Verrucosispora sp. NA02020: one gene and its partner. The protein of the gene in region 2 interacts with the protein of the main gene of each other region in a pairwise test. Links are inferred from orthologs where the notes say so. Each region holds a gene or a part of one and is shown on either strand. Other genes may lie near its edges.

Region 1 (10,665 bases), 4.0 Mb from region 2 along the record:
CCTTGAACGCGTCGAGCAGCTCTTCGGTGCTGAGCTTCGCCATATCTGGCGTCCTTTCTGAATGGTTAACTAAGAACGTGGGTGCGCCGCGCGGCCTCAGGCCGCCTCGGCGCCCTCCTGCTCACGCTTCTTGTCCTGCAGGGCGGCCGCCAGACGGGCGGTCTTCGACAGCGGGGCCTGGAACAGGGCCGCGGCCTTGCTCAGGTTGCCCTTCATCGCGCCGGCCAGCTTGGCCAGCAGCACCTCACGGGACTCCAGGTCGGCGAGCTTCGTGACCTCGGCCGCGGAAATGGCCTTGCCCTCGAAGACGCCGCCCTTGATGACGAGCTTCGGGTTGGACTTCGCGAAGTCGCGAAGCCCCTTCGCCGCCTCGACGACGTCGCCCGAAACGAAAGTCAGCGCGGTAGGACCGGTGAACAGCTCGTCGAGGCCGGAGATACCCGCATCTGCCGCAGCACGCTTGGCCAGCGTGTTCTTGGCGACGGTGTAGGTGGTCTCCTTGCCGAGCGAGCGCCGCAGCTGGGTGAGCTGGGAAACCGTCAGACCGCGGTACTCGGTCAGCACGGTGGCACCCGCGCTGCGGAAGTTCTCCGTCAGCTCAGCAACGGCCGAGGCCTTGTCGGCCCGGATCGGCTTGTCCGCCATGTCCCTCCTCTCTCGTTACTCGAGGCTGGTCACCGTCGCAGACAGGCGCCTGTGACGGGGACGGAGGCATCGCGGCAACAGAAAAGCCCCGGCGCAGGGCGCACGGGGCGAGGTCGGCGGAGATCATCGCAGTCGGCGGACCACGGGGACTCTGCCAGTTTTCGCTTGCCGCCCTACGCGGGTCGCCCGTCTTCGCGGACCTTCGACCGTGCCGGAGCACGGTGACCAGCGGTCTCTGGGTGGAACTTCGCGGCCTAGGTTACGCCCTACTCCCGGTAGCCGCCAAATCGCCCCGGAGTGCGCTCGGTCACCACGGACGGTGAACGTCAGGCACGTCGATGGCGGGCACGCCGACAACCCGCCAGAAGCACGGCCGCCCAACCGAGCGCCCAGGCGGTCACCAGCACCCCGGTCGCCCACGACAGGGACCCCGCCAGCGCCCGCGCGGTGGTCAGCAACGGCGGGGCCAGCCACCGGAGCGCCGGGTCGACGCGGCCGAACACCAGGGCGAGGACCACACCGAGGACGAGCACCGCGACGCCGTACCCGGCGCTGCGCGTGACCGCCCGGCCGGCGAGGGCACCGAGCGCCACGGCAGCCGGCAGGGCGATCAGGTGCGCCCAGAGGCCGAGTGCCAGGCCGGCGACGATGGACCGGTCGTCCGGTCCGGTCGGCACGGCCATCCCGCCGAGCAGCCACGGGATCACCAGCGCGACCGCGATCAGACCCAGACCTGCGGTCGCCGCGGCGAGCAGTCCGGCCGCCCACTCCCGCGTCGGCCCGAGCGCGACCACGGCCAGCCGACGCTGAGCGTCCGGCTCCACGTCCAGCAGGATCTTGGTCTGCCAGGCCAGGACCGGAAAGAGGACCACCGCCGACACGCCGTAGGCCTCGGCCGGCTCGGCGCGGCCACCGCCGTAGAGGATGCCCAACACGAGCAGGCCGGCCAGGACCGGTGCCAGCGCCCGTCCGGTACGCAGGAAGCCCGCGAGCCGGAACCGGACCAGCGCGATCACGGCGCCACCTCGGAGGCCGCCCCGGCCAACGACTCGGTGACCTCCGACGACGCGTCGTGTCCGCGTACCCGGAGGACGCGGTGACCGTCGGCGCGCAGCCGGCGCACGGCGTCGGCGACGTCGGCAGCCGGGACCGCCACCTCCACCACGACGGTGGCCTCCGCACCGGCCCACGGCCCCTCGGCCACCGTCTGACCGTCGACGGTCCACTGCCGGGCACCCGGCAGGCGGGCCGTCTCACCGCGATGATCGCTGACCAGTACCGCACCGCCCTCGGCCAGCACCTCGCCCACGACCTCGGGGACCAGTTCGCGGGCAGCGGCGTCCAGGCCCTCCCAGGGCTCGTCGAGGACGAGCAGTCCCGGCGGGCGCAGCAGTGCCTGGGCCAGACCGACCTTCTGCGCGGTGCCCTTCGAGAGCTGGGGCAGCCGGCTGGCCCGGAAGGGTCCGAGACCGAGGCGCTCGACCCAGTGGTGCACCGCCCGGCCCGCCTCGTCACGAGCGAGTCCACGCACCCGGGCTGCCGCGTCGAGGTATCCCTCGACGGTGAAGGGCTGGTCGGCGGGAAAACGTTCCGGTACCCAGCCCACCACGGCCGGTCGATCGCGCACCCGCCCCCGGGACGGCGGCAGGATCCCGGCGACGAGTTGCAGCAGCGTCGACTTGCCGGCGCCGTTGCGCCCGTGCACCACCACCGCCTCGCCGGGCGCGATCTCGATCGTCACCGATCGAAGCACCCAGGGACCGGGACGGCGGTACCGCAGCCAGACGTCCTCCAGTCGCATCAGGCGAGCTTGCCACCTCGGTCACGGTGAAGGGGCCCCGCCACGGTCGTGTGGCGGGGCCCCTCGAGGCGTTCGTCCTGCTCAGCTGTCGGCCGAGCCCTCCTGCAGGTTCTTCACCAGGTTCGGGTCGATCGGCACGCCCGGGCCCATGGTCGTGGTGAGGGTGACCTTCTTGAGGTACTTGCCCTTCGCCGCGGACGGCTTGGCCCGCAGCACCTCGTCCAGGACCGCCACGTAGTTGTCCACCAGCTGGGTCTCGGAGAACGAGGCCTTGCCGATGATCAGGTGCAGGTTGGAGTGCTTGTCCACCCGGAAGGTGATCTTGCCGCCCTTGATGTCCGCGACCGCCTTGGTGACGTCCATGGTCACCGTGCCGGTCTTCGGGTTCGGCATCAGACCGCGCGGGCCCAGGATCCGCGCGATCCGGCCGATCTTGGCCATCTGGTCCGGCGTGGCGATCGCCGCGTCGAAGTCCAACCAACCGCCCTGGATCCGGGCGACCAACTCGTCGGTACCCACCTCGTCGGCACCGGCGGCGACGGCCTCCTCGGCCTTCGCGCCGGCGGCGAAGACGATCACGCGGGCGGTCTTACCGGTGCCGTGCGGCAGGTTGACCGTGCCGCGGACCATCTGGTCCGCCTTGCGGGGGTCGACGCCGAGGCGCATGGCGACCTCGACCGTGGCGTCGAACTTGACGTTGGTCGTCTCCTTGGCCAGCTTCACGGCCTCGGCGGGGGTGTAGAGCTTCGACCGGTCGATGACCTCGGCGGCCTTGCGGTAGCTCTTGCTGCGCTGCATTTCTGTCTACTCCTGTGGTTTCTGGCGGGCCGCGGTGCTCGCGCGCCCTCCCACGATCCGTACGGGTCGCTGGTGACCGAGATCAGTCGGTGACGTTCAGGCCCATCGACCGGGCGGTGCCGGCGATGATCTTCTCAGCCTGGTCGAGGTCGTTGGCGTTGAGGTCGGCCATCTTCTTCTCGGCGATCTCACGCAGCTGGGCGCGGGTCACCGAGCCGACCTTCTGGGTGTGCGGGACGCCCGAGCCCTTCGCCACACCAGCGGCCTTGATCAGCAGCCGGGCGGCGGGCGGGGTCTTCAGCACGAAGGTGAAGGACCGGTCCTCGTACACGCTGATCTCGGCGGGGACGACATCGCCCCGCTGCGACTCGGTCTGCGCGTTGTAGGACTTGCAGAACTCCATGATGTTCACGCCGTGCTGACCGAGCGCAGGGCCCACCGGCGGCGCCGGGGTGGCCTGGCCCGCCGGCAGCTGAAGCGTGAACGTCTTGACGAGCTTCTTCTTCGGAGGCATGTCACTTCCTGGGGCTTGGAACTGGGAATTGTTCGCACCGACGTCGCCGTCGAGCGCGCACGGTCAGCGCGTGTGGGACGGCGGCGACGTTCTAGGGTAGCGCAGGTCGGAATCCACCCGCCCACAGAGGTTGCCCGACGGGGGCGGGACGGGCCAGACGAACGACGGCGACCGCCGACGACGACCCTCTGGGCCGTCGCCGACGGTCGATGCGATCAGATCTTGGCGACCTGGTTGAAGTTCAGCTCCACCGGCGTCTCCCGGCCGAAGATCGACACCAGCACCTTGAGCTTCTGCTGGTCGGCGTTGATCTCACTGATCGTGGCCGGCAGCGACGCGAAGGCGCCGTCGGTGACCGTCACCGAGTCGCCGACCTCGAAGTCGAGGACCTTGATCTCCGGCTTGGCCTTCTTCTGCTCGGTCTCGACGGACGGCGCCAGCCACTTCAGCACCTCGTCGAGGCTCAGCGGGGCCGGACGGTCGGCCCGGTCCGTGGCACCCACGAAGCCGGTCACCCCGGGCGTGTTGCGCACGCAGGAGTAGGACTCGGCGGTCAGCTCCATCCGGACCAGGATGTAGCCCGGGAAGACCTTCGCCTGGACCTGGGACCGCTTGCCGTTCTTGACCTCGACCTCTTCCCGGGTCGGCACCTCGACCTGGTAGATGTAGTCCTCCATGTCGAGGGACGTGATCCGGGTCTCGAGGTTGGTCTTGACCTTGTTCTCATAGCCGGCGTACGAGTGCACCACATACCAGTCGCCCGGCGCGTAGCGCAGCTTCTGCCGCAGCTCCGCGACCGGGTCGTAGTCCTCGTCGGGTGCGGGCTCCGTCGTCGCGAACTCCGGCTCGCTGGCGGCCTCGACCGACTCGTCGTTCGCCGCCGTCGCCACCGTGGACTGCTCGTCCGGGGTCTCGGCGGTCTCGTCGTACTCAGGCACGCTTGCTCACTTCCGTCACTATCGGCACAGTCAGCCGGTCAGCTGGGGTTGCCGAAGACCCACAACACGCCCTTCGCGAAGGCGTAGTCAAGGCCGGCCACGATCGTCAGCATCATCGCGACGAATGCGACCACCACGGCCGTGTAGGTCAGCAGCTCCTTGCGCGTCGGCCAGATGACCTTACGCAGTTCGGCCACGACCTCGCGGATGAAACGCGCGACGCGGCCGAACAGGCCCACCTTGTCGGCATCGGCACGCGTCTTCGACCGGCTGTCGGCGGAATCCGCCTTCGCCCGTTCGCGGGTGGCGGTGCCGCCCCGCGATACCAGATCGTCCGCGTCGGTGGCGTCGTCGTCGGCACCGTCACCGTCGTTGACCACCTCGTCGTTCAGGCGGTCGTCGTCGGCGTCCTCGCCGCGCCGCTTGTTGTCGGCCACTTCGCCCTCCGTCGCGGGATGTCGGGGTCGCACGCGGTACGCGTACGCGGCGCTGGTCACGCCGGCCGGACCAACCGTCCCGGGACGGGCCGCGGCCGGCGGATCAACCGGAGGGGCCCCGATGCCTCGGAACCTCTCCGCCGATGCCACCACCACGGGCCGCACGCCACCGAGCGGTGACGCGACCCACGGAACGGTCAGGCCTGAGGCGCAGGGGTGACAGGACTTGAACCTGCAGCCTGCGGTTTTGGAGACCGCTGCTCTGCCAATTGAGCTACACCCCTGTGTGGCAACGTTCGTCCCACCCGGTCACACGACCAGGCAGGAGTCACTTGCCCCACGGCGGACCAGTGTACGGGTAGGGACCCGACTTTCCCAACCGGTCTGCCGATCGCGGCGAGCGGTGCCGGTCAGCCCGTCGTCCGCACGATGGCCCGCGCCTGCGACAACACCTTCTCGCCCTGACAGGTGGCGGTGATGTCGAGCCTGGTCAGGCCCGCATCGGTGACCTCGCGGACGACTGCGGTCACCACGATCTCGGTGCCCTGGTCGTCGTCCGGCACCACCACCGGACGGGTGAACCGGACGTTGTAGTCGACCACCGCGTCGGGTCCACCGGCCCAGGCGGTGACGGCCCTGCCGACCAGCGCCATGGTGAACATGCCGTGCGCGATCACGCCCGGCAGACCGACCTTGGTGGCGAACCTGTCGTTCCAGTGGATCGGGTTGAAGTCGCCCGAGGCGCCGGCGTAGCGGACCAGGTCCGCCCGGGTCACTCGGAACGTCTGGGTGGTCAGCTCCATGTCAGGCCTCCCCGCGTACGACGAGCTTGGACCAGACCGTGACCACCGGCTCGCCGGCGGTCGTGCTGACCTCGGTCCGGGTGGTCAGGAACTCGTGACCACCCCGGCTGGTGATGTCCTCCACGACGTTGACGCAGACCAGCTCGTCGCCGGCCGCCACCGGGCGGGTGTACGCGAACCGCTGGTCGCCGTGGACGACCCGGCTGTAGTCGACGCCGAGGGCCGGGTCCTCGACGATCTGACGGCTGGCGGCCATGGTGATCACCACGGGGAAGGTCGGCGGCGCGACCACGTCCGGATGGCCCAGGGCACGGGCCGCCTCCGGATCGTGGTAGGCGGGATCGGTGGCCCCGATCGCCGTCGCGAACTCACGGATCTTCTCGCGGCCCACCTGGTAGGGGGCGGTCGGCGGAAAACTGCGGCCGACGAAGGAGTGGTCCAGGGACATGTCGCGAACCTACACGCAACGCACGAACGCCGATCCGCGCGGTCGACGTCGGCCCGAGGGCCGCGCCGCCGCACGAACCGGCGATCGTGGTACGCGTCGACCCGGGCCGAGTCGGCCCGGACGGGTCAGCGGGTCTCGCGGTGAACGGTGTGCCGACCGTCCCGGGGGCAGAACTTCTTCAGCTCGATGCGGTCCGGGTCGTTACGGCGGTTCTTGCGCGTGATGTAGTTGCGCTCCTTGCACTCCACACACGCCAAAGTGATCTTCGGCCGGACATCGGTCGCCTTCGCCACGGCGGAGTGCCTTCCTCGCTAACGGATACAACTACAGCGCTACAGCGTACGCACCACAAGGGCGGACACGCAAAGCGGGCGCCCAAGGCGCCCGTGCCACCGACCGCCGGAATGCTCCGGACGGACGAGAGTAGCGGTGGCCGGACTTGAACCGGCGACACAGCGATTATGAGCCGCTTGCTCTACCATCTGAGCTACACCGCCGTGGTGGGCCCAGCCGGACCCTCTGAGCCCCCTTACGGAATCGAACCGTAGACCTTCTCCTTACCATGGAGACGCTCTGCCGACTGAGCTAAGGGGGCCTGCGCGATCACTCGGTGGCCGCGGCAGAGGTAAGAGTACACGGCCCTACCGCGCTGGTGAAATCGGATCCCCGGGGACGTCGGACACCCAGCTCAGGGGACCACTCGCAGGCGCGGCAGCTCGTTGTCGGTGATCGACTCCGGGTCGACCTGGGCGCCGAACCAGGCCTCCAGCCGCTCGTACGGCAGCGGGCGGCTGAACAGGAATCCCTGGCCGATCTCGCAGCCGATGTCCTGGAGCAGTTCCAGGGTCAGCTCGCTCTCCACTCCCTCGGCCACCACGGTCAGGCCGAACTGTTGCGAGAGGGTCACCACGGCGTTGACGATCGCCAGGTCACCGGGATCGGTCGCCATGCCCTGGACGAAGGAGTGGTCCACCTTCACCTCGTGCACCGGCAACCGGCGCAGGTGGGCCAGCGAGGAACTGCCGGTGCCGAAGTCGTCCACCGAGAGCCGTACACCGAGGTCCCGCAGGCGGCGCAGGGTCGGGATGGGCCGGTCGGTGCCGTCCAGCACCCCGGCCTCCTCGATCTCCAGGGTCAACAGCTGCGCCGGTACGTCGTACTCCGCCAGCAACTCGCGCACCCGCTCCGGGAAGTGCTGGTCGTTGAGCGTACGCGCGGAGATGTTGACCGCGACGGCGAGCGACTGGCCGCCGTGCGCCCAGTCACGGCTGTGGCGCAGCCCCTCCCGCAGCACGAACTCGGTGAGTCGCCCGAGCTGGCCGGTGTGTTCGGCCACCGCGACGAAGTCCTGTGGGGCGACCGTGCCGTGGGTGGGATGCTCCCACCGGGCCAGGCACTCCACTCCCACCAGACGCCGGTCGCGCAGCGTCACCTTCGGCTGGTAGTAGATCTCCAGTTCGCCGTTCTCCAGGGCGCTGCGCAGGTCGCCGGCGAGACCCAGCCGGTGCAGCGCACGCGACTCCAGGGCCGGTGTGTAGAGCTGCACGCTGCCGGGGACTGACTTGGCGGCCGACGCCGCCACGTCCACCCGTTGCAGCAACGTCGCCGGATCGCTGCCGTGATCCGGATGCACCACCACGCCGACGGCGGTGTCCACGTCCAACGTGAGGGCGTCGAAGACCATCTCGTCCCGGATCTGCTCGCGCAGGTGGCCGGCGAGTTCCACCGCCGCCTCGGCACTCTCCAGACGCAACGTCACCAGGAACTCGTCGCCGCCGGCCCGACCGACCAGGGCCGCCGACGGTACGCATCCACGCAGCCGGTCGGCGACCTCGACCAGCACCTTGTCCCCCGCGGCGTGCCCGAGGGACTCGTTGACCTGGCGCAGGCGGTCGACGTCGAAGAGCAGCAGCGCCACCACCTCGCCGGGGGCCCGGATCCGGACCGCCTCGGTCAGCGCGCCGAGGATCCGACGGCGGTTGGGCAGTTTGGTGAGCCCGTCGTGGTACGCGTCGTGCCGCAACCGGTCGACCAGGCGCGAGTTCTCCAGCGCGACCGCCGCGTGGGCGGCGACCGTCTCGAAGACGGTCACGTCCGCGGCCCGGAACGAGTTGGTGTCGCCGAGCCGGTTGATCACCTCAAGGGTGCCGATGACCGCCTTGCCGGACCGCAGCGGCACCACGATCACGTCCTTGACCGAGGTCGACTCCAGCGTGTCGCGCAACTCCAGGTCGTCGCCGCCCAGCCGACTGCTGACCGCCACGGTCTCCTGCCGGGCCACCGCGACGTCCCGCAACGCGGCCGGGCTGTGCGTGGAGTCCAGCAGGCCGGGCTTGCCCTCCTGGGCGGTCAGCAGCACCTCCGGGTGGCGGCCCTGGGCCGGCAACCAGAGGGTGGCGGACTCCGCCTGCATCAGGCTGCGGATCCGGACCAGCAACGCGTCGATCAGGTTGCCGTCCGGTCCGCTCTCGGTGATCCCCTTGGTGAACTCGTACATCTCGGCGACCGTGCGGTGCTGCCGGAAGAACTGGGCGTACGAGCCGTAGACCAGCGCGAAGGCGATGCCCAGACCGGCGAAGAGGAACACCGCCCAGGGCGTGCCCTCCAGCGCGATGATGATCACCAGGCCGATGGCGAGGTTGATCGTGACCGCGAGCAGCATCGGCGGCGCCGCCCGGAGCATCTCCCGCCCGGCCTGCCAGCCCTGCACCACGGAGACCACCGCGACCACGGCGGCCAACGCGACGAGGGTGTGCGTACCCACGGCGACGGTCAGCACGGCCCAGGTACCCGGACCGACGCCACCCGGCTGCGGCAACACGTGGTAGACCACGGTCGCCAGAGATGTCGCTATCGCCGCGAGCGCGACGTTGAACCAGAACTTCGCCGGCAGCAGTTTGCGGCGGATCTGCACCACGATGGCGGCGGCCGTGTACGCCAGCACCACCGACAGCGGCGGCAGCAGATAGAGGGCGACGACCAACGGGATCTCGGTCGGCGTGGCGGCGAGCGCCTGACGCCGCACCACGACGTTGATGGTCGGCAGTGCGGCGGCCACCATCGCCGCCGTGAGCAGCAACGTCATCGGCCAGTCCCCCAGGGAGGGGGACGTCGTCAGCCCGAGGATCAGTGAGAAGACGACAGCACCAAGCGCCAACGGCCCGGTGACCAGCCAGGCGTACTCCGTCCGCCGTCGGATGGGGCGGGGGCGAGGCGTCATGGCTCCCCTAGCGACCTGAACTCAGCGGATCCCGGAGGGGCCCGGACGCGCGAAGGCCCGTCAGGGGATCAGCGACCCTAGGGTCGGCATGTTCCACTCGAGACCATTCGCCCTGACATCGAACTCCGCGACCGTGCTCGTCGCGAGAACCAGGCCGGAAACCAGCAAGAGGGAGCCGAGTAGCCGGCCCAAACGTCGAGCAGACATCTGTGCTCCTGAGTGGGGTGAAGGGAACGCGATGGAGGTCCCCCGATGGTGCCACAGCGAGTCGGCCGGTGGAAAGTTCACAGACCTGATGTTGGTCCGGTTGTCGTGCCGCACGACACGTACGTACCCGTCGCGTACAACGTCCGGGCAGGTCAGCGCTGGCAGCACCGGTGCCACTGAAGAAGAAGACACCAACCACCCATTCCCTACTAAGGCGGCGTAGCGGATCTAGCGGACAATGGCGAAGAATACTTTTGACCGGATAATGCGGAATGGCGGAAGACCTCCAATCACGCCACCGTAAGCGATCAGTTACCCCGCGTCCGCGACCACTCTTCCGCCTGCCCCGCGCCGACCCGCGTCCTCCATCGCGTGGCGGACAGCAGCCGGATCACCAGGTAGAGCACCGCCGGGCCGACACCCCATCGGCGACGGTGTGGAGCCGCACGAACCCAGAGTAGGCCGAACACACCATCGCAGTCACCCCCATGGATGGCCGAATCGTGCCAACCTACACGAAGGCGCTGCTCAACAGCGCCGACGGCCGATCTGTCGGGTACCCGCTCCCGCCGTCCGAGACATTCGGCGTCCTCGCCGACCAGCGGCCGGACGAAGAATGCGACCTTCCCGGTTCACCGCTACCCGACCTCGACCGGCTGAAGGTACCGACGGCTTCCGCATTATCGGACCCCGATTTCGTAGTCGATAAAGGCGCGGAGTCGCGTACGGGTCGACAGCCTTATGCCGTTCGCTGCCGGGCACGCTGGACCGAACTCGCGTTGACTGCCACCCGGAGAACACACCCCGAAGGCCGAGCGGATCATGGGCACCACCACTCCTCGCCGGGACAGTGC
Region 2 (12,419 bases):
CCGGAACACCTCCATCCAGTAGCGGGAGTACGACCGCAGGCCCGCCCGGACCAGCTCGTCCAGCTCCTGGTCGGGCAGCTCCGGACCGACCACCCGGCGCAGGTTGGCGCGCAGCCGGCTGGCACCCCTGCCCCGACGGCGGTGGGCCCGGTCCGCCACCGCGTCGAACGCCGCCGCCGCCACCGGCCGGGGCAGCACCCGGACCAGCCGCCAGCCGGCGACGAACCCGAGTTCGGTGAGGTTCACCTGAGCTGGGCCTGCCGGTAGACGTACCGCATCCGCTGGCCGACGGTGAACAGCGACACCGCCGCCAGCAGCCAGAGCGCGATCGGCAGCGCCGCCGGGTGGACCAGCGCGGCGAGCACGCCGCCGACGCCGACGATCAGCAGCCGCTCCGTACGCTCCGCGATGCCCACGTCGCCGCTCATCCCGAGCCCCTCGGCGCGGGCCTTGACGTACGAGACGAGACCCCCGGCGGCCAGGCAGATCAACGCGGCGGCCATGCCCCCGCGGTCCCCCTCCCCGGCCAGATAGAAGGCGACCGCGCCGAAGACGGCACTGTCGGCGACCCGGTCCATGCTGGAGTCGAGGAACGCGCCGAACTTGGTGGACCCGCCGCTCATCCGGGCCATCGTTCCGTCGAGCAGGTCGGTGAGCGCGAAGACCGTCACGATCAGCGCACCGGCGACCAGATGGCCGCGTGCACCGAAGCCGAGTGCGCCGATGAGCACTCCGACGGTGCCCGCGACGGTGACCGCGTTGGGGGACACGCCCGCGCGCAGCAGGCTGCGGGCGATCGGCTCGACGACGCGGGTCATCCCCGCGCGGGCCGACACTTGGAAGATCTTCGCCATGGCGGTCCCACGATAACGGTCGGCTCCCTGGCCGACGACACCGCCGGTCCGCGTGGCAAGGCTTGTGTCGGTCCGCCTGCGGGTGTGAGATCGAGCAGTAAGGTGACGCGGCTCACCCGACCACCCGTTGACTGCACGCTGCGGAGCGGTCCCCCGGAAGATATCGCCGCAGTACCCGCCCGGGCCGCGTCTCCGTCGCGCGCGGCGGTCGCCACCTACCACCACCGGTTGAGGGAGGTGCGCCCCGATGGCGCAGAAGAGTCACGACAAGGGGGCCGCCGGCGGTGTGCCGGCGGTGACCGACCCCGCCAGGATCCGCAACGTGGTGCTCGTCGGGCACTCCGGGGCGGGCAAGACGACGCTTGTCGAGGCGTTGCTCGCCGCCAGCGGCACGATCGACCGGCCGGGTTCGATCGCCGACGGGACGACCGTCTGCGACCACGACCCCGCCGCCGTACGCCAGCAGCGCTCGGTGGCGCTCTCCTGCGCGCCGCTGCACCACGACGGGATCAAGGTCAACCTGCTGGACACGCCCGGCTACGCCGACTTCGTCGGCGAGTTGCGGGCCGGACTGCGGGCCGCCGACGCCGCCCTGTTCGTGGTCTCCGCCGTCGACGGCATGGACGCCGCCACCGCCGCGCTCTGGGAGGAGTGCGCCGCCGTCGACATGCCCCGTGCGGTGGCCGTCGCCCGCCTGGACCACCCGCGCGCCGACTTCGACGAGGCGGTGGCGCTGTGCCAGCGCGTCTTCGGCGACAACGTGGTCCCGCTCTACCTGCCGATGCTCGGTGACGACGGCGAGTCCACCGCCGGCCTGCTCGGGCTGATCACCCGACGGGTCTTCGACTACACCGCCGGCCTGCCCGCGCAGGTCCGCGAACCCGACCCGGAGCACCTGCCGGCGATCGCGGAGTCCCGCGACGAGCTGATCGAGGGGATCATCGCGGAGAGCGAGGACGAGACCCTGATGGACCGGTACCTCGGCGGCGAGGAGATCGATCCCGCCCTGCTGGTCGAGGACCTGGAGAAGGCCGTCGCCCGAGGTCACTTCTATCCGGTCGTGCCGGTCTGCGCGGCCACCGGCGTCGGGCTGGACGTCCTGCTGGAGGTGCTCACCGCCGGATTCCCGTCCCCGCCCGAGCACGACCTGCCGCCGGTCACCGGCGTCGACGGCTCGCCCCGCCCGCCGCTGACCTGCGACCCGGACGGTCCCCTGGTCGCCGAGGTGGTCAAGACGACCGTGGACCGGCACGTCGGGCGGGTCTGCGTGGTACGCGTCTTCTCCGGCACGCTGACTCCGGACCGTACCGTGCACATCGCCGGACACGGCCTGGCCGAACGCGGTCACCCGGACCACGACGCCGACGAGCGCGTCGCCCACCTCTACAGCCCGCTGGGCGCCACACTGCGCGAGGTCGGTGTCGCGGTGGCCGGTGACATCTGCGCGATCACCAAGTCCGGCAGCGCGGAGACCGGCGACACCATCTCGGCCAAGGACGACCCGCTGCTGATCGCCCCATGGGAGATGCCCGAGCCGCTGCTGCCGGTGGCCGTGGTCGCGAAGACCCGCTCGGACGAGGACGCGTTGGCCCGCAACCTGGCCCGGTTGGTGGCGGGTGACCCGACGATGCGGCTGGAACGCAACCCGGAGACCCACCAGGTGGTGCTCTGGTGCATGGGCGAGGCACACGCCGACGTGGTCCTGGACCGGTTGCGCGCCGGCGGGGTCGAGGTGGACACCGAACCGGTGCGGGTGCCGATGCGGGAGACCCTGACCGCACCGGCCCGTGGACACGGCCGGCACGTCAAACAGTCCGGCGGGCACGGCCAGTACGCGGTCTGCGACATCGAGGTGGAACCGCTGCCGCGCGGAGCCGGCTTCGATTTCGTCGACCGGGTCGTCGGCGGCGCCGTACCGCACCACTACGTCCCCTCGGTCGAGAAGGGCGTACGCGCCCAGATGGAACGCGGGCTGGTCGCCGGTCACCCGGTGGTGGACCTGCGGGTGACCCTGGTCGACGGCAAGGCACACAGCGTCGACTCCTCCGACGCGGCGTTCCAGACCGCCGGGGCGCTGGCCCTGCGCGACGCCGCCGAGCAGGGCGCACCGGTCGTGCTGGAGCCGATCGACGAGGTGACGGTCCGGGTCCCCGACGGCAACGTGGGCGCGGTGATGGGCGACCTCTCCGGTCGACGCGGCCGGGTGCTCGGCACCGAACCGGACCCGGACGCCGAGGGCCGCACCCTGGTACGCGCCGAGGTGCCCGCGACGGGTCTGCTCCGGTACGCGGTGGAGCTGCGCGCGATGACCGCCGGCACCGGCACCTTCCACCGCCGCTTCCTCCGCTTCGACTCCCACCCCACCCCCTGACACCACCACCGCCGCCGCACGCACGCCGCCGCACGCCCGCCGTCGTCGCGATCATGGACTTGTGGCTGTCCATTGGTCCGAATTTGGCCTTTTGGGAGCGCCACAACTCCATGATCGGCGCGAGGTGTGGTCAGGGACGGGCGATGGGGAGCATGGGGCTGGGCCAGTAGGGGCGGTCCACCTCACGCAGGGCGGCCGAGCGCAGGGCGGCGAGTCGGCGTTCGACCTCGGCGAAGTGATCCGGGCGCAGCGGACCGAGGGCCAGGGCGGCGGCGTTCTCCTCGACCTGGGCGACCGTACGGCACCCCGGAATCGGGATGGTGCGGTCGCTGCGGGCCCAGATCCAGCCCAGCGCGCCCTGCGCCAGGGTGCGCCCGTCGGCGGTCAGCGCCGCCCGCACGGCGTGCACCCGACGCAGCCACTCCGGCGCGGGCCGCCCACCCCGGAACCACTCCAGCCATCCCGAGGTCATCCCCCGGACGTCGTCGTGCGGCAGCGTCGAACAGTGGTGGTACTTGCCGGTGAGCAGCCCCATCCCCAGCGGCCCCCGGTTGACGCTGGCCAGGTCGTACTTGTCGCAGACCGCGAGCAGGTCGGGGGCGTCCCGGAGGACCGACAGGCTGTGCTGGACGACCGCGCCGTGCCGGGCGTCCTGACCGAGCGCGACGGCCCGGTCGACCCGGTCGGTGCTCCAGCCGTACGCCCGCACCAGCCCGTCGGTGACCAGGTCCTCCAGGACGCCGATCAACGCCTGCGCCGGGGCCACCGGCAGGTCGGCCAGGTGCAGTTGGTACAGGTCGATCCGATCGGTGCCGATACGGCGCAGCGAGTCCCGTACCGCCCGGTGCAGGTATGCCGGGGACGCGTCCCTGCCGGTTGCCTGCCGGGACCGCTCGTCGAACGTGTACCCCCACTTGGTGGCGATCACCGCCTCGTCGCGCCGGCGGCCCAGGGCCCGGCCGAGGAGCCGTTCACCGTGCCCGGCACCGTACGAGTCGGCGGTGTCGAAGAGGGTCACGCCGAGGTCGAGGGCGCGGCGGACCGCCCGGACGGACTCCTCGTCGTCGACCGCCCCCCAGCCGAGCGGGGTGTGTCCCTCGGACCAGGGGCCAGCGATCGCCCAGCAGCCCATGCCGAGGGCGCTGACCTCGATCCCGCTGCGCCCGAGCGTCCGCGTCGACTCCGCCACCGGCGCATCGTGCCATCTTCCGGACAGGGTTTGACAGACATCCAGCACGATCATCCGTACGGGGGACCGTCTCCCACGGATCACCCCTGATCGACCCGGATCCGCCCCGTTTCGTGCCCCACCCGGACGACCTGCGGATCGGCCCGGATCCGGTTTCCCTCCCCGCCCCCTTTGCTCTGCTCACCGATACGCATCGACTTCAGCGCGTAACCGTTGCGTGGGGTGGAGCAGAGCAAAGGCGGCGCAGCGGTAGCGGTCGGCGCACACCTCGCCGGACCCAGGGCGGAGGCGAGGCGCGGAGCCCAGGAGTGCCGGAGGCGCGGCGCGAGAGGCGCGGGTGAGGTCAGGTCGGCCAGGCGCGTACGAGCAGGTCCCGGGTGTCGCCGAGCAGTTGCGGCAACACCTTGGTCTGCCCGATCACCGGCATGAAGTTGGCGTCGCCGCCCCAACGAGGCACCACGTGCTGGTGCAGGTGGGCGGCGATGCCGGCGCCCGCCACCCCGCCCTGGTTCATCCCCAGGTTGAAGCCGTGCGCATTGCTGACCTTGCGGATCACCCGCATGGCGGCCTGGGTGAACGACGCCAGCTCGACCGTCTCCGGCTCGTCCAGGTCGGTGTAGTCGGCCACGTGGCGGTACGGGCAGACCAGCAGATGCCCCGGGTTGTACGGATAGAGGTTGAGCACCACGAAGACGTGCTCGCCCCGCGCCACGACCAGGCTCTCCTCCGCCGACCGGGCCGGCGCCAGGCAGAACGGGCAACCGGAGGGCTGCTCGTACCCGCCCTCGGGTCGGTCCTCGCCGGAGATGTAGGTCATCCGGTGGGGCGTCCAGAGCCGGTCCAGCCCGTCGGCCATGTCCCTGTCGCTGTGCTCGTCCGCTCCCCCAGTCACACCGGCGATCCTACGGCCCCGACGGGCGGGTGCCGAGCCTCGGCCCGGCACCCGTCGTGAGCGCAGAAGCGGCACGCGTCGTGATCAGTGGAGCGGCACGCGCTGTGATGTGAGGAAGGGTCCCCTGCTCTACCGCAGGCGTTAATAAGGTGCCCTTCCTTACATCTGGGCGGAGGGGCCGACGTTGGTGCGGGTGCGGACGACGTCGAGTACGTGGGAGACCGCCTCGTCCAGCGGCACCCCGTTGCGCTGCGAGCCGTCACGGTAGCGGAACGAGACGGTGCCGGCGGCCACGTCGTCGTCCCCCGCGATCACCATGAACGGGATCTTCTGCTGCTGGGCGGTGCGGATCTTCTTCTGCATCCGGTCGTCACCGGCGTCCACCTGGGCGCGGACGCCCTCGGCGCGCAGCGCGGCGACGAAGCCGTGCAGATAGTCGGCGTGGTCCTCACGGATCGGGATGCCGACCACCTGCACCGGGGCCAGCCAGGCCGGGAACGCCCCGGCGTAGTGCTCGGTGAGCACGCCGAAGAACCGCTCGATCGAGCCGAACAACGCCCGGTGGATCATGACCGGCCGCTGCCGGGTGCCGTCGGCGGCCTGGTACTCCAGACCGAAGCGCTCCGGCAGGTTGAAGTCGACCTGGATGGTGGACATCTGCCAGGTCCGGCCGATGGCGTCCTTGGCCTGCACGGAGATCTTGGGGCCGTAGAAGGCCGCGCCACCCGGGTCGGGCACCAGGTCCAGGCCGGACTCCTCGGCCGCCGACCGCAGCGCCTCGGTGGCCCGCTCCCAGTTCTCGTCGGTGCCGACCGACTTCTCCGGGTTGCGGGTGGACAGCTCCAGATAGAAGTCGTCCAGCCCGTAGTCGCGCAGGAGTTCGAGCACGAAGGCGAGCAGGGACTTCAGCTCCCCCGCCATCTGCTCCTCGGAGCAGAAGATGTGCGCGTCGTCCTGGGTCATGCCGCGCACCCGGGTCAGGCCGTGCACCACACCGGACTTCTCGTACCGGTAGACCGTGCCGAACTCGAACATCCGCAGCGGCAACTCGCGGTAGGAGCGACCACGGGACCGGAAGATCAGGTCGTGCATCGGGCAGTTCATCGGCTTGAGGTAGTAGCTGGCGCCGTCCACCTCCATGGGCGGGAACATGCCGTCGGCGTACCAGTCGAGGTGCCCGGAGACCTCGTAGAGGTGGCCCTTGGTGATGTGCGGGGTGTTGACGAAGTCGTACCCGGCCTGCTCGTGCTTGATCCGCGAGTAGTTCTCCATCTCGCGGCGGATGATGCCGCCCTTGGGGTGGAAGACCGCCAGGCCGGAGCCGAGCTCGTCGGGGAAGCTGAACAGGTCGAGGTCCGCGCCGAGCTTGCGGTGGTCGCGCCGGGCCGCCTCCTCCAGCAGCTTCAGGTACGCCTTGAGCGCGTCCCGGGTCGGCCACGCGGTGCCGTACACCCGCTGGAGCTGGGGGTTCTTCTCGCTACCCCGCCAGTACGCGGCGGCCGAGCGCATCAGCTTGAACGCGCCGATCAGCCGGGTGTTGGGCAGGTGCGGGCCCCGGCACAGGTCGGACCAGCAGACCTTGTCGGAGTCGGCGGCGAGGTTGTCGTAGATGGTCAGCTCGCCGCCGCCCACCTCCATCACCTCGGAGGAGTCCAGCCCCTCGCCCTTGACGTCGATGAGCTCCAGCTTGAACGGCTCGGCGGCCAGCTCGACCTTGGCCTCGTCGAGGCTGTCGAAGCGCCGCCGCCGGAACCGCTGTCCGGACTTGACGATCTCCTGCATCCGCTTCTCGACCTTGGCGAGGTCGTCCGGCTGGAAGGGCTTCTCCACCGCGAAGTCGTAGTAGAAGCCGTTCTCGATCGGCGGACCGATGCCGAGGCGGGCCTCGGGGAAGACGTCCTGCACCGCCTGGGCCAGCACGTGGGCGGTCGAGTGCCGCAGCACGTCGAGCCCGTCCGGCGAGTCCAGCGCGACCGGCTCGACGGCGGTCTCCTCGGCCGGACGCCAGTCCAGGTCGCGCAGGGTGCCCTGCGGGTCGCGGACCACCACGATCGCCTTCGGGCCGGTGGTGGGCAACCCGGCCGCCGCCACCGCGTCGGCCGCCGTGGTCCCGGCGGCGACGACGACGGGGTCGGCCACGGCGGGGGTACGGGGTGCGGACACGGGTGAACTCCTCGCAGCAGATGTGACGGAAAGGTGCCGGTGACGGCTCACCGCGATGGTATCGGTCGGCGTGGTGGCCACCGTCCCCGACACCGTAGGGGACGAATCCCGCCACCGTTGAACCTTTTCGGCCCGGGATCCGAACTACCAGGTGTGGCCGGAGCCGGTTCCGGCCACGTCGATGTGGAGGGGAACCCAGCATGGCGATGACGCGCGGCGGCAGCCGTCGACGCCGGGGCGCGCTGGTGGCCGCCCTGGCCACGGCCGGGGTACTGCTTTGGCCCGCGAGCACGGCGTGGGCCGACGGTGTGACGTTCACTCCGGCCGAGGCCCAGCAGGGCAACTCGGTCAAGCTCGAGTTCGTGGTGCCCGACGAGCGGCCCGGGGTCCGGACCGAACGGATCGAGATCCGGATGCCGGTGGAGACGCCGGTGGCCGAGGTGTATCCGCTCTCGGTGGAGGGCTGGGCACCCGCGATCACTCCCCGCAAACTGGACGTCCCGATCGCGGGCATGCACGGCCCGGCGACCGACGTGGTGACCGCCGCGTTGACCTGGACCCGGGCCTCGGGGCCGGCGGCGCAGGGACCGGCCCGGCTGGTGTTCTCGATGGCGCCGCTGCCGCAGACCGAGCAGGTGCAGTTCGCGCTGACCCAGACCTACGCCGACGGCCTCCAGGTGCACTGGGGCAACGGTCCCGGCCAGCGTCCGCTGCCCGCGCTGACCCTCACCCCGGGCGACCCGGCGTACCCGGGTGCCGCCCACGGCGCTCACGGCGCGGCCCCCGGCGGGGCCGCGCCGGGCGATCCCGCGCCGGCCGCCGCCACGCCCGACGAGGGCCCGAACGCCAACAGCCTGCTCGCCGCCGGCCTGGTCGCCGGTCTCGGCGGCGGCGCGGTGATCGGCTGGCTGATCAGTCGACGCCGCCGCCGCACCGCCGAGGAGATCGACCGGTCGGTCCTCGACGAGCAGCCCACCGCCGAGCCGACGGCCGACGCGGACCCGGCGCAGCGCCGCGACGACGAGGTGGTCGAGGCCGGCGCGAACCGCTGAGGGTCGGCCTCGTCGTCGTACCAGCTTGGCGCGTTGTCGGGTGGGCCGCAACGACGTACCGCGCCACTCCGAGTACCGTTCTGGCGTGGCCACCGTCCTGCTGGTCGAAGACGATCACGTCGTACGCGGCGCGATGCTTCGTTCCCTCACCGACCGGGGCCACGCTGTGCACGCGGTCGGCACCGCGCTGGACGCGCTGCGCCGGGTGGCCGCCGAGACCCCCGATCTGGTCGTGCTCGACCTGGGCCTGCCGGACCTGGACGGGTCGGACGCGCTGCGGATGCTGCGCGGCATCACCGACGTACCGATCATCATCGCCACCGCCCGCGACGACGAGCAGTCCGTGGTGAAGCTGCTGCGGGCCGGCGCCGACGACTACATGGTCAAACCGTTCACCGGCGCGCACCTGGACGCGCGGATCACCACCGTGCTGCGCCGGGTCGGCCGCGCCAGTCGCGGCGTGGCACCGGCCGTGCACAGCGTCGGCGGGCTCCGGGTCGACGTCGGTGAACGCAGCGCCCTCCTGGACGGTGAGGCGCTGGCGCTGACACGTAAGGAATTCGACCTGCTGGCCTATCTCGCCGCCCGACCTGGCCGGGTAGTGTCCCGGCGGGAACTCTTGGAGGAGGTATGGCGGCAGCCATCGGTCGGCGAGGACCAGACAATCGACGTGCACCTGTACTGGCTACGCCGCAAAATGGGCGAGTCCGCGGCGAAACCCCGCTACCTTCGCACCGTGCGGGGGGTGGGCTTCCGGCTGGTGGCGCCGGACTGAGGCGCTCGCTGGCGCTGCTGACCGGCGGCACCGGCATCCTGCTGGCACTGGCCTTCCTGATCCCGCTCGGCCTGACCCTGGGCGGCCAGGCCCGCGACGAGGCGATCGCCGACGCGGCCCGGCGCAGCGCGCTGGTCACCGGCGCGCTCGCGGTGAGTACCCAGCCGGTGCTGGTGGAGCGCGCGATCGAGGCGAGCGGCGTCGACCCGGCGACCCGCCCGGTGGTGCACGGTCTCGACGACGTGGACGCCGGGGCCGGACGCGCCGACGCAGGCCAGCTCGACCGGGCCCGCGCCGAGGGACGTTCACTGGTGGTCGACGTCGACGGCGGGGTGCTGCGGCTGGACCCGGTGGTGCTGGGCGACCGGACGGCCGTGGTGGAGGTCTTCGTCTCGGACGAGGCGCTCGGCGGTTCGGGCCGCTGGTGGCTGCTGGTCGGAGTGGCCGTCGCCCTGGTGGGTGCCGCCGTGCTGGTGGTGGACCGGCTCGCCGCCCGTACGGTCGACGCCACCCGGGGGCTGGTCAAGGCGGCCCGCGCGGTCAGCGACGGCGACCTGGGCGTACGCGTGGAGCCGAGCGGCCCGCGCGAGCTGGCCGAGGCCGGGCACGCGTTCAACCGGATGGCGGAGCGGTTCGTCGCGGCCCGCACCGAGGAGCGGGAGCTGGTGGCGGACCTGTCCCACCGGCTGCGGACCCCGCTGACCGTGCTCCGGCTCGACGCGGAGGCGCTGGAGTCCGACGACACCAGCGTGGACGCGTTCAGCCAGGCGGAGCTGGACCACCGACGCGGCATCCGGCGGATCCGGCAGGCGATCGTCACCCTGGAGGGTGAGATCGACGTGCTGATCAAGACCACCCGCAAGGCGGTGGCCACCGAGGCGGCACCGGCGATGTGCGACGTGAGCGAGGTGGTCCGGGACCGGATGGTGTTCTGGGCGGCCCTCGCCGGCGACCAGAACCGCCCGCACCGGGTGGTCGGCGCCCAGTTGCGGATCCCGGCGCCGGTGCCCCGGGCCGAGTTGGCCGCCGCGCTCGACGCGGTGATCGGCAACGTGTTCCGCTACACCCCGCAGGGCACCGCGTTCGAGGTGGCGGTGTCCCGCCGCGACGGGTACGTGGCCATCCGGATCGACGACGCCGGGCCGGGCATCGCCAACCCGGATCGCGCGCTGCGCCGGGGCACCAGCGACCAGGGCTCCACCGGCCTCGGGCTGGACATCGCCAAGCGGGTGGCGTTGCAGGCCAACGGTTCGGTGAGCATCGACCGGGCCCGACTCGGCGGCGCCAGCGTGGTGATGCTGCTCGCCGACCCGGAGGCGACGCCCCGGCAGGTCAGCCGGTTCGGCCTGGTGGGTCGGATGGCGCGGGAGGCGCGGGAGCAGAAGGGCAGCGGCCGGCGCTGGCCGAGGCAACGGCCCACCGACGGCTGACGACGGCACGAGCCGCCGGGTTGTGCGGCGGCACAAGTCTTCCTTAGATCCGAATTAACGACGTCCCATTGGCCCGGTACGGGTGTCAGGATCAGGTCCGAAACCAGCAGTTCCGCCGGCCTACCGCTCCCAGCGCACATCGGCCGGCGGAGCCGTGCGCGCGGCGGGAGACACGGTCCCCCCACACCTCCTCCCGTCGCGCGCACCTCGATGCCTCCGCCGGTCCCGACCGGGGTCGGCCGGGACCGGGGACGTCCCCACGGACCGCGCGGTCAGTCGCGCGCGGCGGCCAGGTAGGCGTCGATCTCCGCGATGATCCGCTGTTTGCCCGCCGGGTCGAGGAACGAGGCGGCCACCGCGTTGCGGGCCAACGCCGCCACCTGCTCCGGGCCGGCGTCGAGCAGTCGGGCGGCCACCGCGTACTCGTCGTCGAGGGTGGTGCCGAACATCGGCGGGTCGTCGGAGTTGATCGTCACCAGCAGCCCGGCCTCGACCAGCGTCGGCAACGGGTGCTCCTCGATGACGGCCACCGCCCGGGTCCGGACGTTGGAGGTCGGGCAGACCTCCATGGCGATCTGCCGCTCGGCGAGGTACGCCAGCAGTTCCGGGTCCTGTGCGGCGGAGATGCCGTGACCGATCCGCTCGGCGCCCAGCTCGCGCAGGGCGTCCCAGACGGTCTGCGGGCCCGTGGTCTCCCCCGCGTGCGGCACCGAGTGCAGCCCCGCCGCCCGGGCCTGGTCGAAGTAGGGCTTGAACTGCGGCCGGGGCACCCCGATCTCGGGGCCGCCCAGGCCGAAGCTGACCAGCCCGTCCGGGCGCTCGTCGAGGGCGATCCGCAGCGTCTCCTCGGCGGCCGGCAGGCCCGCCTCGCCGGGGATGTCGAAGCACCAGCGCAGCTCGATGCCGAAGTCGGCGGCGGCCCGCTTGCGGGCGTCCTCGATCGCCTCGCAGAACGCCGGTGCCGGGATGCCCCGGCTCACGTGCGAGTACGGCGTCACCGTCAACTCGGCGTAGCGCACCTGCTGGCGGGCCAACTCCCGGGCCACCTCGTGGGTGAGGATCCAGACGTCCTCCTGGTCGCGAACCAGGTCGACGACGCTCAGGTACAGCTCGACGAAGTGCGCGAAGTCGCGGAAGACGAAGTAGTCGGCGAGCAGTTGCGGGTCGGTGGGGACCGGCGTACGCCCCTCGTGGCGGGCGGCCAGCTCGGCGACGATCCGGGGCGAGGCGGAACCGACGTGGTGCACGTGCAGTTCGACCTTGGGCAGTCCGGCGATGAAGGTACGCAGATCGGTCACGTTTTCTCCTGGGCGATGACACCGGTACACCGGCGACGACGACGGTCCGTGCGCAGTCTTGCAGGCCGTCGGCGCGATCAGGGGGCGGCACGTCCAGCCGGGTCGGGCGCGCGGCCCGGCCTCGGCACGGACGCCAGGGGTCACTAGGCTCGGTCGCATGGAGCAACGCACCTTCCCCCGGATGGGCCGACAGGTCGGCGTGGTCGGGCTCGGCGCCTGGCAGCTCGGCGCCGACTGGGGCACGGTCACCGAGGACGACGCCATGGCGGTGCTGGACGCCGCGGTCGACGCCGGCATCACCTTCCTGGACACCGCCGACGTCTATGGCGACGGCCGCAGCGAGCAGCTCATCGGGCGGTACCTGGCGGCCCACCCGGACGCCGGGCTGACGGTGG

The links.
Region 1: the proteins of thrS (region 2) and rplA interact in binary tests that used the Escherichia coli proteins (3 or more experiments, as listed by UniProt). The link is inferred for Verrucosispora sp. NA02020 from one-to-one orthologs.

The regions. Positions count from the first base shown.
Region 1 is NZ_CP054923.1:6,387,821-6,398,485, forward strand. What follows is about bases 1,387-4,215. They hold rplA (50S ribosomal protein L1), read right to left. Parts: upstream 3,245-4,215; coding sequence 2,528-3,244; downstream 1,387-2,527. Other genes in these bases: HUT12_RS28505 (hypothetical protein), read right to left, coding at 1,387-1,661; HUT12_RS28510 (ABC transporter ATP-binding protein), read right to left, coding at 1,658-2,446; rplK (50S ribosomal protein L11), read right to left, coding at 3,327-3,758; nusG (transcription termination/antitermination protein NusG), read right to left, coding at 3,974-4,215. Also shown: rplL (50S ribosomal protein L7/L12), read right to left, coding at 1-43; rplJ (50S ribosomal protein L10), read right to left, coding at 97-645; more of HUT12_RS28505, read right to left, coding at 972-1,386; more of nusG, read right to left, coding at 4,216-4,696; preprotein translocase subunit SecE, read right to left, coding at 4,735-5,133; HUT12_RS28540 (MaoC family dehydratase), read right to left, coding at 5,544-5,936; HUT12_RS28545 (MaoC family dehydratase N-terminal domain-containing protein), read right to left, coding at 5,938-6,384; rpmG (50S ribosomal protein L33), read right to left, coding at 6,510-6,677; HUT12_RS28565 (bifunctional diguanylate cyclase/phosphodiesterase), read right to left, coding at 7,073-9,604. UniProt on the Escherichia coli protein: One of the primary rRNA binding proteins, it binds very close to the 3'-end of the 23S rRNA. Forms part of the L1 stalk. It is often not seen in high-resolution crystal structures, but can be seen in cryo_EM and 3D reconstruction models.
Region 2 is NZ_CP054923.1:2,409,245-2,421,663, reverse strand. What follows is about bases 4,968-7,866. They hold thrS (threonine--tRNA ligase), read right to left. Parts: upstream 7,470-7,866; coding sequence 5,466-7,469; downstream 4,968-5,465. Other genes in these bases: HUT12_RS10590 (DUF1775 domain-containing protein), read left to right, coding at 7,670-7,866; HUT12_RS10600 (HIT domain-containing protein), read right to left, coding at 4,968-5,270. Outside these bases: HUT12_RS10620 (phosphatidylinositol mannoside acyltransferase), read right to left, coding at 1-246; pgsA (phosphatidylinositol phosphate synthase), read right to left, coding at 243-854; HUT12_RS10610 (elongation factor G-like protein EF-G2), read left to right, coding at 1,102-3,225; HUT12_RS10605 (aldo/keto reductase), read right to left, coding at 3,356-4,414; more of HUT12_RS10600, read right to left, coding at 4,758-4,967; more of HUT12_RS10590, read left to right, coding at 7,867-8,521; HUT12_RS10585 (response regulator transcription factor), read left to right, coding at 8,607-9,296; HUT12_RS10580 (HAMP domain-containing sensor histidine kinase), read left to right, coding at 9,332-10,726; HUT12_RS10575 (adenosine deaminase), read right to left, coding at 10,999-12,024; HUT12_RS10570 (aldo/keto reductase), read left to right, coding at 12,182-12,419. UniProt on the Escherichia coli protein: Catalyzes the attachment of threonine to tRNA(Thr) in a two-step reaction: L-threonine is first activated by ATP to form Thr-AMP and then transferred to the acceptor end of tRNA(Thr). The rate-limiting step is amino acid activation in the presence of tRNA.